4 regions of the Geodermatophilus sp. URMC 62 genome follow, and region 1 is predicted to be linked to each of the others. Evidence: riboswitches for the same ligand, from Rfam matches in the RefSeq annotation. Region 1 holds a riboswitch; each other region holds the start of a gene.
The links. A riboswitch is a leader RNA that binds a small molecule or an ion and turns the genes downstream of it on or off. The one in region 1 is predicted to bind cyclic di-AMP.
Positions count from the first base shown of each region.

Region 1 (3,504 bases):
CGCCGACGTCGACGGGCCGCAGCGCGGCCGGGTGCTGGGGGTCCAGCGCCGCGACCGCCGCCGGGCCGCCGTCGGCGGGCACCGGGTCGGCGTCGGCCAGGTCCAGCCCGGTGGCCGCCTCGACCGCCGCGCTGTCGGCGGCAACGGCAACGACCTCCCGGCCGCCCTCCGGAAACGACGTCGCCGCGGCTCCGGTCTCGCCCACGACGAGGACCACGGTGGTGCCCAGACGGTCCAGTTCGGCGCCGACCACCTCACCGGCGCCGCCGCCGGCCGGCTGCACCAGTAGCGGCACGCCCAGGCCCACGGCCGCCGCGGAGCCGAGCAGCGCCGCGGCGTCGTCGCCGTCGCGGGCCACGACCGCGACCGTCGACCGGTCGAACAGCGCCCGGCTGACCGAGACCGCCGAGGCCACCGGATCGGCGTCGGCCACCAGCGTCAAGGCGGAGTCCGGCGCCGAGGTCACCGACTCAGCCCGCTGCTCGGCGGAATCGGCGACACCGCCGGTACAGCCTGTGGCCAACAGCAACAGCCCAACGGGGATCGGGACGACCAGCTTGCGCATACGACTCCCACGTCCAAGGCACCAACCCGCCGACGAGGACGGACCGCTCGAGGAAGAGCACCCCGGCGGCCTTAGCCGCTCCAGGCATCTCCATTCCGCTGCATGCGCTCCTCCGCCCGGCAGACGACCAAGCCCGACGACGACGTCCACAACAGCTAGGGAAACCCTATCGGCGCACGCGCCAGGGCTGGTGCCGCCGCGCCGAACTCCCAACCGGTCGATGAACACCAGCCGGTGCCGGGCACTGGCCCCGATCACCCGCCGGCGTGGCCGATCGGCCAGGCGCGCGTCCTGGCGCGCCTGCCAGCGCGGCCCAGCTCGGGGCCACCAGCTCCGCGAGGACCTGCGGGACAGTCCGGTCACTCGACGATTAGCGACCGCGGCGGCACGAGCCAGCGTCCTGCACACACCACGACCCTGCCCCGTTCGTCACGGGCAACGCGTCCGGCTAACCATGCACGAGATCGGCAGTCGCTGGGGCGCTCGTCCCCGTCCTGGTCGTTGCCTCCACCGCGGCCGTGGGCAGTGGGCAGCTGCCGACTTGCGCCGATCAGGTCGGTGACCTCGCCTAATGCATGAAAAGGCTCCGATGCCTGAAGAGCCACAGTGCCGGGGAGCGGGCGGCTCCCGGAAACCCGCCGGGGCTCACCCGCCACCCGAGGCGAAGCCACAGATTCCTGCTGAACTGGCCCCCGGATGATTGTCACGAATCCGTAACGCCCTTACGGTGTCTGCGTCCGGCCGGCCGTCACCTCCTCCACCCGGGGGAACCGCGCCGGATGCCGCCGAGTCGCACCCGCACACGCGGGTGCGAGCCGGGGACCCACCGCACCTCTGGGGTGAGTCCCGCTCCCCGAGCCCCACTCGGGGGCGGGTAGGGCGCATCCCCGCCCGAACCCGTCAGCTGACCCGGTAGGCGGCCCAGGGAGAACGGAGAGCCGCCGCCGGGTGCGCCCCTCGGGCCCGCCCCGCGCCACTTCACACCTCGGACGTGCCGCGCCTTCCACCCGCGTGCTCGGGTCGGCGCAGTCGCCGCGCGTCCGCATCCGGATTCGACTGGCCGTTGGCGCGCCCCTACGGCGGGCCCCGTGCCCGAATCGGCTCCGGCTGCCCGTACCAGGCCTCGCGCCACAGCCCACGGATGACCGCTGAGCAGACGGCGGCGCCCAGCGAACCCATCATCGTCAGGAGTTCCCTTCGTCATGCTCTGGATTCCTCAGCACTCCACCGGCTCCGACCAGCACGACGGAACCGCGACGGTCCCGGGCCTCCGTCCGCAGGGATCAGCATTCCGCCGCACGGCGGCGGTCGGCGCCTTCGCCGTCGCGTTCGCCCTCGCGGGACAGTCGGTCGCCCAGGCCGATGAGCCTTGGGGCCGCGGCGGCTGGTCGGGCACCGAGGCCCCGGCACCCGCTCCGGCACCGGCTCCGGCCCCGGCACCGGCACCGGCCAGCGTTCCCGCCGGGCACTACGCCCATCCCTGCCCGGCGTGTGGCCTGACCCAGGGCTTCAGCTCCGGTGCCCACAACGGCATCGACCTCGCCGCCCCGATCGGCACCCCGGTGTACTCCGCCGCGGCGGGTACGGTCACCGCTGCCGGTCCCCGCGACCCCAAGGGCTTCGGCCAGGTGGTCTACGTCAACAACGATGACGGCTCGGTCGCCTGGTACGGGCACATCGACACCTGGCTGGTCAACGTCGGTGAGCACGTCGCCGCCGGCCAGCAGATCGCCACGGTCGGCAACCGCGGTGACTCCAGTGGCCCGCACCTGCACTTTGAGATCCACGACCCCGGCGCCATCGACCCGGCCGCCTGGCTGCGTGCGCGCGGCGTAAGCATGTGAGCCGCCGCTGAACTAAGGATGGAAGGGTGGGCACGGGTCATCTCGCCGGCGGCGGAGCCGACCTGCGACACGGCCCGTGCCTGCCACCTGCTCATCGCCTGATGTTCCGCGCGCGGGGACCGCCGCGCGGGTGTCTGACCGGCCCCCTGCTCACCGGTTGGTGATAATCAGGCCGGCGTCGGCGCCGCCGCGGCGGGTGAGGACCTCACTGCCCCGCTCGTAGGAGGGGTCGCCCGGTCCGGTGGGTACCACGGTCAGGCCGTCGCCCTGAGGTTGGATGTGGGTAGGGATCGCCTCAGCGGTCCCGACGGCGTAGTGGCCGTCCGGGCCACGGGTGAAGGTGAAGCGGGCGATCACCGAGTCATAGGTGACCAGGAGGTCTTGTTCGGCGATGTGGTTGCCCAGCCCGTAGGCCACCCACTTGCCGTTGACCTGCTCAAAGGGCTGCACTACGTGGGCGTGGTGGCCTAGCACCAGATCGACATCGGGTGAGGCCAGCAGCGCCTGGGCGATCGCGACCTGGGCTGTGGTGGGGTCGGTGGTGTATTCGGTGCAGCAATGCACGCTGGCGATGACCACGTCGGCGCCAGCGGCGCGGGCGCGAGCGGCATCGGCGAGGATCCCGTCGACCCGTGGCACTGCCGGGTCGAAGTCGTTGACCGCCCACGGCTGCCCGGCGGGCTCCGGGATGCCATTGAGCCCGTAGGTCCAGGCGATGTGGGCGACCTTCACCCCGCCGATGTCGATGAGATGCGGCGTCTGGCTGTCCTGTTCGGTGCGGAACGTGCCGGTGTGGCCGATGCCGGTGGCGTCGAGGACGTCGAGGGTGCGCACCAGCCCAGGAAAGCCGGCGTCCATCGAATGGTTCGACGCCGTGGAGCAGGTGTCATAGCCAGCACCGGCCAGGGCGTCGGTGATCTGCGGTTGCACATCGAAGGTGGGATAGCCCTCGAACGGGCCCTCCGGTGGGGCCAGCGGGGTCTCCAGGTGGCAGATCGCCAGGTCCGCGGCACCGATCACCGGGGCCACGTCGGTGAACACACCGCTGAAGTCATAGCCAATGCCCTGCGCCCGCCCGGCTGCAGCCGCTCCGTT
Region 1 is NZ_JBRFHY010000001.1:3,744,242-3,747,745, reverse strand. It holds gene ACU616_RS18225 (hypothetical protein) at 1-466, opposite strand, end outside; cyclic di-AMP (ydaO/yuaA leader) riboswitch at 1,339-1,499, shown strand; gene ACU616_RS18220 (M23 family metallopeptidase) at 1,768-2,409, shown strand; gene ACU616_RS18215 (CapA family protein) at 2,560-3,504, opposite strand, start outside.

Region 2 (3,504 bases), 1.9 Mb from region 1:
CCTGCCGGCGTTCCAGGCGATCGCCGAGGCCATCGCCCCCTACGTGACGCCCTACCCGAGCTACTGGCAGAACCCGTCGCACTCCGTGGCCAAGCAGTTCTACTCGTGGGTGCCCGAGGGTGAGGTCTCCCCCGACCGGGAGATGACCGTCATCGTGCAGCGGATGAAGCCGGGCACCGAGGAGGCCATCGCGCGGGTGTTCGCCGAGTCCGACGCCGGCGGGCTGCCGACGGAGACCGGCGTCACCGGCCGCTGGCTGTACTCGATGGAGGACGTCTTCGTGCACCTCCTGGAGCAGGACCGCGTCAAGGCCGCGGCCGTGCGGGAGAACCACGAGTCGATGCGACCGGCCTTCGCCAAGGTGATGGCCGACCTCGCCCCCTACGTCAGCCCGTACAACCCGGAGACGTGGCAGACCCCACGCGACTCGGTTGCCCGGGTGTTCCACCGCTGGACGGCCCCGGACTGGACACCCGGGGACTGACGATGCCGACCGACCGAAAAGAGGTCTCACCATGAGCTTGCGCGGGATCGCGTCGCTCACCTACTGGGCCGACGACGTGGTCGCGGCCACGGCCTGGTACACGGAGTTCCTGGGCTCGGGGCCCACCTTCACCCGGCCCGGACCCGACGGGCGGCTGAGCTATGCCGCGTTCGACCTCGACGAGAGGACCCGCCTGGCGATCGCCGCCCGCACCGCCGCCCCGTTCAGCGCGGCGTTCGAGCCGGGCGGCGTGATCGGGAACTGGTGGGTGGACGACCTCGACGCCGTCCTCGAGCGGCTCGCCTCGATGGGCGCCAAGGAGTACATCCCCCTCACGCCGCACGGGCCGGTGGTCAGTGCGGCCGTCGTCGACCCCTTCGGCAACGTGGTCGGCCTCGTCTCCGACCAGCACCCCGCCGCCGACTTCCGGCGTGGGGCGCCGCCCTGGAACGCCTGACACCGCACGCTGCCGGCACCGTGACCGCCGGGACCGCTGGGTCCCGGCGGTCGCCGTGCGTCCGGCCCCCGGTGGTCGCGCGGCGTGACGTCCCGAGCGCGATCCCGGGCGTGGCGTCGGCCTGTCGCGCCGCGGGCCGACCCGTTTCAGGTCACGAGATTGTCACGGACCGGTCCCGTCCTTAGCGTTTCGGCGTCCGGCCGGGCGTCTCGCCCCCGTCCCGGGGGCTCCCTGCCGGATGCCGCCGAGTCGCGTCCACACCGTGGGCGCGAGCCGGGGACCCACCAGTACCACCGGGGTGAGTCCCGCTCCCGGCCGTCGCCGGGAGCGGGTAGGGCACTCCCAGCCCGAACCCGTCAGCTCACCTGGTAGGCGGCCCGGGGAGAACGGAGATCACTCGCGCCTGGGGCACCGCCCCTGCGCGTCCAGGTCCGGGACCATCGCGCTCCCGCCTGTCCACCTGCACGCACCAGCCGTCGTACGGCGCCGTCCGCCGGGCCCCGCGTCCGGCCGCTGCCGCACGCCCGGCTGTCGAGCCCTGCCCGCCCGGGCACCGCGCGCACGGCGTGGTGCCCGCAGCCCATCCCGACCGCCGCGGCACCGATCGACGGTGACCGCGTCTCCAGGAGGACGTCTCCATGCACGCACGCACCGCTGTCGAGCACACCTGTGCCCAGAACGCCCCCGCCGCCGCGCCGCCGCGCCGCCGCGCCCTGCTCCTGCTGACCGCCACGGGGGTCATGACCCTCGGCCTCGCCTTCGGCGGGCAGGCGGTCGCGCAGGCCGACGAGTGGAACCCGGGCGACCGCGGCTCCACGGGGCAGTGGGGCGGCAACCGGGACGGCGCACCCGCGGCTGCTCCCGCGCCGGCCCCCGCACCGGCGCCGGCCCCCGCGCCTGCTCCCGCCCCCGCGCCCGCCCCGGCGCCGGCCCCCGCGCCGGCACCGGCCGCCACCGGCGAGCAGGCGTACAAGGACTACGCCGCGGGCCAGGTCGGGAACAGCACCCAGTTCGGCTGCCTCGACAAGCTCTGGGAGGCCGAGAGCGGGTGGAACCCCAACGCGCAGAACCCCACCAGCACCGCCTACGGCATCGCGCAGTTCCTGGACTCCACGTGGGCCAGCACCGGCATCGCCAAGACGTCGGACCCCTACCGGCAGATCGACGCCGGCCTGATCTACATCGAGAACCGGTACGGCAGCTCCTGCGCCGCCTGGGACTTCCACCAGGCGAACAACTGGTACTGATCCCCTGACCGCCGTGGGCCCCTCTCAGCAGCGGGAGCGGGCCCCCGGCGCAGGCGTCTCCCCCGTCCCTCCCGGGAGGCGCCCGCCGGACCGTCTCACCGGTCCGGGTGAGGTCGGCTCCCGGCCGTTCCAGGTGTCCGCCCCCTGCGTCGATGCAGAGGAGGACCCTCCGGACGGGAGCACACGATGGCCAGGAAGCGCACCGACGCCGAGCAGCGGATCGCCGACCTGCTGCGCACGGCGAGGACGTCGCTGCACATGCCCGTGGCGTTCCTGACGCGCATGGACGGGACCACCCAGCACCTGGAGGTGGTCGACACCCGCGTGCCGGTCCTCGTCCAGGAGGGCGCGAAGGTCGTCCAGGAGACGTCGTTCTGCCAGAAGATCCTCGACGGGGACCTGCCCCCCGTCATCGACGACGTGAAGCGGTACCCGCTGGCGATGTCGCTGCCCTCGGCGCGCATCCCGCGGATCCGCAGCTACGTCTCGACGCCGGTCCGGCTGTCCGACGGCAGCCTCTACGGCACGTTCTGCGCCTTCGGGTTCACCTCCGACAAGGAGCTCACCCGACGCGACGAGGCCCTCATGAAGGTCCTCGCGTCGGCCGCCTCGGTGATCATCGAGCCCGAGCTCCGCGCGCAGCAGCGCCGCGACGACATCGACGGCCGGCTCGACCCGCTGGTCACCTCCGGTGGGCCGACCGTCGTCCTGCAGCCGATCGTCGACCTGGCCACCGGGGACCGCGTGGGCGCCGAGGCGCTCAGCCGCTTCCCCGCCGACTGGGGCAAGGGCCCCGACGTCGTCTTCGAGGAGGCGCACAGCATCGGCCGCGGCCACGAGGTCGAGCTGCTGGCCCTGCGGCGCGCCGCCGAGCACCTCGACCGCGTGGACGGCTACGTGGCGATGAACGTCTCGCCGCAGACCCTGCTGACGCCGGAGTTCTCCGCGCTGCTGCACACCCTGCCGCTGCACCGGGTCCTGCTCGAGCTGTCCGAGCACGACCCGGTCGCGGACTACGACGCCCTCGGCAGCGCGCTGCTGCCCTTCCGCGCCGGGGGCATGCGGCTGGCCATCGACGACGTCGGCGCCGGGTTCTCCTCGCTGCGGCACATCGTGGTCACCGCCCCCGACGTCATCAAGATGGACCGCAGCATCGTCAGCGGCCTGACCACCGACCCCGTGCTGACCAAGCTGGTCGAGTCGCTGGTCACCTTCGGCCACGGCTGCGGCGTCACCGTGGTCGCCGAGGGCATCGAGACCGCCGACGAGGCCGCGGCGCTGCTCGGGCTCGGCGTCGACCTCGGGCAGGGCTGGCA
Region 2 is NZ_JBRFHY010000001.1:1,855,720-1,859,223, reverse strand. It holds gene ACU616_RS08915 (TcmI family type II polyketide cyclase) at 1-484, shown strand, start outside; gene ACU616_RS08910 (VOC family protein) at 516-941, shown strand; cyclic di-AMP (ydaO/yuaA leader) riboswitch at 1,174-1,331, shown strand; gene ACU616_RS08905 (aggregation-promoting factor C-terminal-like domain-containing protein) at 1,580-2,188, shown strand; gene ACU616_RS08900 (EAL domain-containing protein) at 2,375-3,504, shown strand, end outside.
Region 2: it holds a riboswitch for cyclic di-AMP, as region 1 does, so the genes downstream of both, ACU616_RS08905 (aggregation-promoting factor C-terminal-like domain-containing protein) here and ACU616_RS18220 (M23 family metallopeptidase) in region 1, are expected to answer to the same signal.

Region 3 (3,504 bases), 130 kb from region 1:
GCAGGGCCGCCGTAGCTCTCCTGCACCGCGTACCAGAGGACGCCGTCGTAGCCCCAGTTGTGCGTGCCGTCGAAGCCGTTGACCGGCAGCAGCTCGACGAAGTCGATCCCGAGGTCGACGAGGTGGTCGAGCCGGCCGATCGCGGCGTCGAGGGTGCCCTCGGGCGTGAAAGTGCCGACGTGCAGCTCGTAGACGACCCCCCCGGCCAGCGGGCGGCCGGTCCAGGCGCGGTCACCCCACGCGTACGTGGCCGGGTCGTAGCGGCGGGACAGCCCGTGCACGCCCTCGGGCTGGCGGCGCGAGCGCGGGTCGGGACGGGGCGTGTCGTCGTCGCCGAGCAGGTAGCCGTAGTCGGCCTCGGGTGCGGCCTCGACCTCGGCGCGCCACCAGCCGGTGTCGTCCCGGCGCATCTCGTGCACCGTTCCGTCGACCTGCAGCCGGACCCGCTCGGGGACCGGCGCCCAGACGGCGAACTCGACGGGTGCGGACATGCGGGGGCCTCCAGGGGTCGTGCGGGGTGACCGGAGGTTGGTGCCCGCCCACCGGCGGGCCAACCGCTGCGGCGGCAGCCGGGGGAGCGCGTCCCCCGGCTGCCGCGCGGCGTCAGGGGAGCTGCAGGACCTGGCCGACGAAGATCTGGTCGGCGTCGCTGACCGTGCCCTGGTTCAGGTCGAACAGGGCCTCCCAGGTCGTGCCGTGGGCCGCGGCGATCGTCGACAGCGTGTCGCCGGCGGCGACCGTGTAGCTGCCACCCGACGGCCGGTCGGCGCGCGAGGCGGCCACGGGCTCCCGCTCCGCCGGAGCGGGAGCGGCGGCCGGCGCCGGAGCGGGAGCCGCGGCCGGGGCCGCGCCGGCCTCGGGCGCGGACGGGTTCAGGCCCTTGCCACAGGTGGGCCAGGCGCCCGGGCCCTGGGCGTCGAGGGTCTTCTCACCGACGGCGATCTGCTGCGCCTTGGTCGCCAGGTCGGCGCGCGCGGCGTAGGCCGTGCCGCCGAAGGCGGCCCAGGTGCTCTGGCTGAACTGCAGGCCGCCGTAGTAGCCGTTGCCGGTGTTGATGCTCCAGTTGCCGCCGGACTCGCACTGGGCGACGGCGTCCCAGTCGTTGGGGGCGGCGGCCGAGGCGGGACCGGCGGCCACGCCGAGCGCGGCAGCGGCCACGCCGGTCGTGAGGACGGCACGGCGGAGCAGGGAGGTGGACGTGCGCATGGGGGGACTCCGATCCGCCGCCTGCGAGGTGAGCTGTCGGGTTCGGAGCGATCGGTGCCCCGGCCACACGTCGTGCGGCCTCACCCCAAGGCGCTGCCCGGTCCCCGTGACCGTGGTGGCAGGCGCCGGAATGGGTCCCCCACCCCCGTCCTGGATGTGCAGTGGAACGGAGGCCGGCGGACGGGGTTCGGCGGACCGGCTCCGGCACGCGGCTCTCTGTCGGCCGGGTGCGTGGGCAAAGGTAACGGCCACATCACGGCGCGGCACGTCGCGCCCCACGGGTCCCAGGCGTGTCACGCCCGCCGGCCGGGCCGGCGCCGGACGTCCGCGCAGCTCACGCCCCCGTCGACGACGGGGACGTGAGCTGTGTCGCACTTGGCCTCACTGCAAGGGCCCGCCGCGAGCGTGCGAGCAGTGGGGGGCAGTGAGGTCCTTCGTCAGTCGCGGACCAGCAGGGCCACCGGCAGCCGGGCGAGCAGCTCGCCGACCGGGACGCCGTCGGCGTCGGAGACCACCCGCGTGCCGGTGAGGACGTCGCGCCAGGCGCCGGTCGGGAGGGCCAGCGCCGTGCCGCCCCAGCCGGTGGCCGCCAGGCCCACGGGCAGCCGGGTCGCCGCGGTCACCGCGCCGTCGCCCCCGTCGGCGCCCCGGTCGAAGGCGACCACGTGGCCGGCGGCCGACCCGGTGACCTCCACCGGGCGGTAGCCGGCGAACAGCTCCGGGGAGTCGCGGCGCAGCCGCAGCACCCGGGAGACGACGAGCAGCTTGGCCGCGCCGGTGTCGTCCACCTCGGGGACCCAGCCCTCGTCGAGCCGGGCCAGCAGCTGCCGGCGCAGGTCGTAGTCGACCGGACGGCGGTTGTCCGGGTCGACCAGCGAGCGGTCCTCGAGCTCGGTGCCCTGGTAGACGTCGGGGACGCCGGGCATCGTCAGCTGCAGCAGCTTCTGCGCCAGCGCGTTGGACCGCCCGGCCGCGCCGACGCGGTCGACGAACGCCTCGATCTCGCCGGTGGTCGCCGGGTCGTCGTAGGCGGCGTCCACCAGGGCGTGCAGCTGTGCCTCGAACGCCTCGTCGACGTCGGTCCACGTCGTCGACAGGCCGGCCTCGCGGGCGGCCTTCTCGGCGTAGGCGTGCGCCCGCTCGCGCGACAGCGGCCACGCGCCCACCAGGTTCTGCCAGACCAGGTGCGCCAGCGGCCGGTCGGGCAGCGGGTGCCGCGACAGCCAGCCGCGCACGAGGTCGGCCCACTCGGTGGGCACCTCGGCGAGGACGGCGAGCCGGGCGCGGGTGTCCTCGCTGCGCTTGGTGTCGTGGGTGGTCAGCGTGGTCATCGACTCCGGCCGGCGTTCGGCCCGCCGGGCCTGCGCCGCGTGGAACTCCTCGACCGTGGAGCCGAACCGCGCCGGGTCCCCGCCGACCTCGTTGAGCACCACGAACCGCGCCCAGCGGTAGTAGGCGCTGTCCTCGACGCCCTTGGCCATCACCGGGCCGCTGGTCTGCTCGAAGCGGGTGGCCGCCTCGGTGCCGGCCTGGGACAGCACCGGGTAGAGGGCGTCCACGGCGGCGACCAGGTCGGGCCGGCGGTCGCGGACGGCGGCCACCGCCGCGTCGAGGTGCTCGCGGCCGTCGGGCAGGTAGGAGCGGTAGACGCCGAAGCCGGCCAGCAGCTCGGCCAGCGCCTCGGTCTGCCGCTCCCGGTCGACGCCGGGCAGCTCGCCGATCACCCGCACCAGCCGGGCCACCTCCGAGCCGAGGATCCCGTCGGTCACCTCGCGCTTGCAGTCGTGCACCAGCTGCGCGTAGTCGACCTCGCGGCCCGACAGCTCGGTGTCCAGCGCGGTCAGCGCCGCCTCGCCGGCCGGGTCGACCAGCACGTCGTCGACCTCGGCGAGCGCGTCGTAGCCGGTGGTGCCCGCCGTCGCCCAGCTCTCCGGCAGGTCCTCACCGGGCTCGAGGATCTTCTCGACCACGGTCCACCGGCCGCCGGAGCCCTCGGCCAGCCGGTCGAGGTAGCCCTTGGGGTCGGCGAGGCCGTCGGGGTGGTCGATCCGCAGCCCGTCGACGGCGCCCTCGGCGACCATCCGCAGCACCAGCTCGTGGGTGGCGTCGAAGACCTCGGGGTCCTCCACCCGCAGCCCGGCGAGGGTGTTGATGGCGAAGAACCGGCGGTAGTTCAGGTCGGAGTCCGCGCGCCGCCAGTCGACCAGCTCGTAGTGCTGCCGGTCGTGCACCTCCTGCGGCGTCCCCTCGCCCGTGCCGGGGGCGAGGGGGAAGCGGTTGTCGTAGTACCGCAGCTCC
Region 3 is NZ_JBRFHY010000001.1:3,872,293-3,875,796, forward strand. It holds gene treZ (malto-oligosyltrehalose trehalohydrolase) at 1-491, opposite strand, end outside; gene ACU616_RS18825 (LysM peptidoglycan-binding domain-containing protein) at 604-1,206, opposite strand; cyclic di-AMP (ydaO/yuaA leader) riboswitch at 1,212-1,377, opposite strand; gene treY (malto-oligosyltrehalose synthase) at 1,644-3,504, opposite strand, start outside.
Region 3: it holds a riboswitch for cyclic di-AMP, as region 1 does, so the genes downstream of both, ACU616_RS18825 (LysM peptidoglycan-binding domain-containing protein) here and ACU616_RS18220 (M23 family metallopeptidase) in region 1, are expected to answer to the same signal.

Region 4 (3,504 bases), 2.3 Mb from region 1:
CGAGCCGCCGCCGCCCGCCCCCGCGCCCGAGGCGCCGGCCCCGGAGCCCGCGCCGGCCCCCGAGCCGCCGCCACCGGCACCGGAACCGGCCCCCGAACCGGCCCCCGAGCCGGCACCGGAACCGGCGCCCGAGCCGCCGGTGGCACCGGCGCTGCCGGGGCCGGAGCTGCCCGTGCCCGGGCTGCCGCCGGGGTTCGCGCCGGGCTTCCCGTCGGGGTAGTCCTCCTGCTGCCGCCGGCCCAGGAGCTCGTCGAGGGACTGGGTGAGCAGCCACCCGGCCAGCAGCACCAGGTGCAGCAGGAACATCCAGAGGCCGACGGCCACCACCGCGCCCACGGCGACGAGGCCGCCGAAGGGCGCCCCGAGGTCCAGGGGCAGCGACAGGAACACCACGAACCCCTGCAGGAACCCCGACAGGCACGCCGCGGTGAACAGGGCGCCGCACGCCACCGCGCGCCGGCGGTGCCGGCCGGCGGCGACCACGCCGAAGCCCCAGGCGAGGGGCACGGTGAGGACGAACAGCACCGAGTAGTAGCCGACGAAGAAACGGCCGACCGCCGGGCCCACGCCGTCCTGCTGGGCCAGGTCGGCCATGAAGCGGGCGGCCAGCAGCAGCGGGTACAGCAGCACGGGCGTCACGACGACCAGCGGCAGCGTGAGCAGCCGTCCGCGCCAGCCGGTGAGGGTGTCGGTGTCCCGCTGCCGGCTGAAGCGCAGCAGGGCGCGGCGCAGGCCCTCGCCGTAGAAGGAGAGGGGCACCAGCGCCAGGACGAAGCCGAGCAGGTCCAGCCGGACCCCGGCGGAGGCCAGCCGCTCGACCGCGCCGGGCGCGCCCAGCTCGGCCGGCAGCAGCTCGGTCAGCCGGCCGACGAGCGCGCGCACCTCGGCGGGCGAGGTGGCCAGCGCGGTGAGCCGCACGGCCACCAGCAGCAGCGGCACGACCGCGATGCCCGCGTAGAAGGTCAGCCCGGCGGCGATGAGGGCGAGATCGCGGCCGCGCAGCAGGCGCCGGGCGCCGGCCAGGAGCGCGCGCGTCGCGGCGCCCGGCCCGGCCGCCGTCCACCTCCGTCCCCGGCTCACCGGCTCACGACCCGGGCGGTCGCGCGCCCGCCGACGGTCCGGGGCAGCGCTCAGCCGCCGGGGTTGGCGTCGTCGGTGGTCGGCGCGTCGTTGCCCGGGTTCTCGCCGGTCTCCTGGCAGCTGGCGTCGTTGGGGTTGCTCGCGTCCTCCCCGCTGGAGTCGCAGTTGGTGGGCCCCCGGGAGAAGTCGGTGTTGTCGCCGCAGGCGACCAGCGAGCCGAGGAGGGCGAGCACGACGAGCGGCCGGGCGAGGCGCGAGCGCGTGGAGGAGGACATGCCCGACTCGTGCTCGTCCCGGCACCCTCCCAAACGGGTGTGCCGGAACCGGGCGGCGACCCACCGGTCGGGTGTGAGCGGGACGACGGGAAAGTACTCATTGTCACGAGCCGGTTACACCCTTACGCTGTGTACGTCCAACGGGGCGTTCCGTCACCTACCTGGGTGACACCCCGTGGACGCCGTCGAGCCGGTCCTCCCCGAGGGGGACCGGGCCGGGGACCCAACGCAGTCCCGGGGTGAAGCGTGCGCGGTCCGCGCGCGCCGGGCGACTCCACGCCCGAACCCGTCAGCTAACCCGGTAGGCGGCCTGGGAGGAGAAGGAGAGACGCCGACCCGTGGCGCCCCTGAGCACGTCCGTCCCCGGCCTGCCCGTGACCACCCGGTCGCGCCGCCGCGCCGTCCTCGCCCTCGTCGGCGCCGTGGGCATCGGCCTCGGTCTGGGGAGCGTCCCCGCGCCGGCCGCCGCCGAGGAGCCCACCACGGCGGCCGAGGCCGCCGAGCTCGTCGCCGCCCGCGGGCACGACCTCGAGGTCGTCACGGAGCGGTTCAACGAGGCGCGCGAGGGGCTGGCCGCCCAGCAGGCCGCCGCCGAGGCCGCGGCCGCGACGCTGGCCCAGGCCCAGGCGTCGGTGGACACCGCCCGCGAGCAGGTGGTCGGGATCGCCCGGTCGGCCTACACCGGCGACGCGATGGGCCCGCTGCAGGCCCTCATGACCAGCCAGGACGCCGACGAGTTCGTCGACCGGGTGACCCTGCTCCAGGGCGTCGCCGGGTACCAGAACGGCCTGCTCGGCGAGGCCGTCACGGCCACCGAGACCGCGACCGCGGCGCAGACGGCGGCCGCCGAGGCCGCCGCCGAGGCCCAGCGCCGGTACGACGACGTCGCCAGCCAGCAGGCCGGCCTCGAGGCGCAGATCGCCGAGTACCAGGCCGACTTCGCCCGGCTGAGCGCCGAGGAGAAGCGCGCCGCCCTCGAGGCCGCCGCCGCCGCGCACGCCGCCGAGGAGGCCCAGCGGGCCAGCCGCGACGAGGAGCGCGCCGCCGCGACCTCCGGGAGCGCGCCCGCGTCGTCCTCGGGCTCCTCGTCCTCGTCGTCGTCCCCGACCTCGAGCGCCCCGGCCGCCGTGCCGTCCGGTGGGGGCAGCGGCGCGGCCGCGACGGTGGTGGCCATGGCCCAGCGCGGCAAGCCCTACGTGTGGGCGGCGGCCGGCCCGGGCTCCTTCGACTGCTCCGGCCTGACCCAGTACGCCTTCCGCGCCGCGGGCATCAGCCTCCCGCACTCCAGCGGCATGCAGTCGCGCATGGGCACCGCGGTCTCCCGGGCCGACCTGCAGCCCGGTGACCTGGTCTTCTTCTACAGCCCGGTCAGCCACGTCGGCATCTACGTCGGCAACGGCCAGATGGTGCACGCCCCCACCTCCGGCGACGTCGTCAAGGTGGCCAGCATCGACGCGATGGGCGGCTACGCCGGCGCCCGCCGCCTCACCTGACGCAGCGACCGCTGGCGGAGCCCCGGCCCCTCGCGGGAGCCGGGGCTCCGCTGCGTCTGGACCCCGGCCGGCTGGTGTGGAACGCTGCTCGCGAACGAGAGCACTGCTCACGTCAGAAGGCCGGGATGCGACGCACAGGGGCGTGGACGGGAGCGGTCGCCGCCCTCCTCTCGGAGATGGCGGCGCTGGGCGTCCTGGCCTGGTGGGGGGCCACCGTGCCGGAGGCGGCCGCCCTCCGGGTGCTCCTCGGAGCGGGTCTGCCGGCAGCTGCGGCGGTGCTGTGGGGTCTGTTCGCCGCGCCCCGTGCCGTCGTCCGGGCGCGGGCGCTGCTCGTCGTCACGAAGCTCGCCGTGCTCGGGGGCGCGGTCGCCGCCCTGGCCGACCTCGCCGGGCTCGTGCCGGCCGCCGTCCTGGCGGTGGTCTCGGCCGCCGGTGCGCTGCTGTCCGACCCGGCGGCCCTGCAGCCGCCGGTCAGGGACGCGGCGGCTGCCCGGGCGCGCTGACCCGCTGCAGCAGGCCCCGGACGAAGGCCGCCGTGGCGCCCGAGGTCAGGCGGACCTCCCAGCGGGTCACGACGCCGGGGTCGACGTCCACGGCGCCGGCAGCCCGCTGACGTCGCCGACGACGTGCTCCCACAGCCGCCCCGCGGTCGCCGG
Region 4 is NZ_JBRFHY010000001.1:1,420,382-1,423,885, reverse strand. It holds gene ACU616_RS06835 (transglycosylase domain-containing protein) at 1-220, shown strand, start outside; partial or broken gene ACU616_RS06830 (YhjD/YihY/BrkB family envelope integrity protein) at 262-1,080, opposite strand; gene ACU616_RS06825 (hypothetical protein) at 1,131-1,355, opposite strand; cyclic di-AMP (ydaO/yuaA leader) riboswitch at 1,544-1,677, shown strand; gene ACU616_RS06820 (C40 family peptidase) at 1,694-2,848, shown strand; gene ACU616_RS06815 (DUF2568 domain-containing protein) at 2,974-3,351, shown strand; gene ACU616_RS06810 (hypothetical protein) at 3,418-3,504, opposite strand, start outside.
Region 4: it holds a riboswitch for cyclic di-AMP, as region 1 does, so the genes downstream of both, ACU616_RS06820 (C40 family peptidase) here and ACU616_RS18220 (M23 family metallopeptidase) in region 1, are expected to answer to the same signal.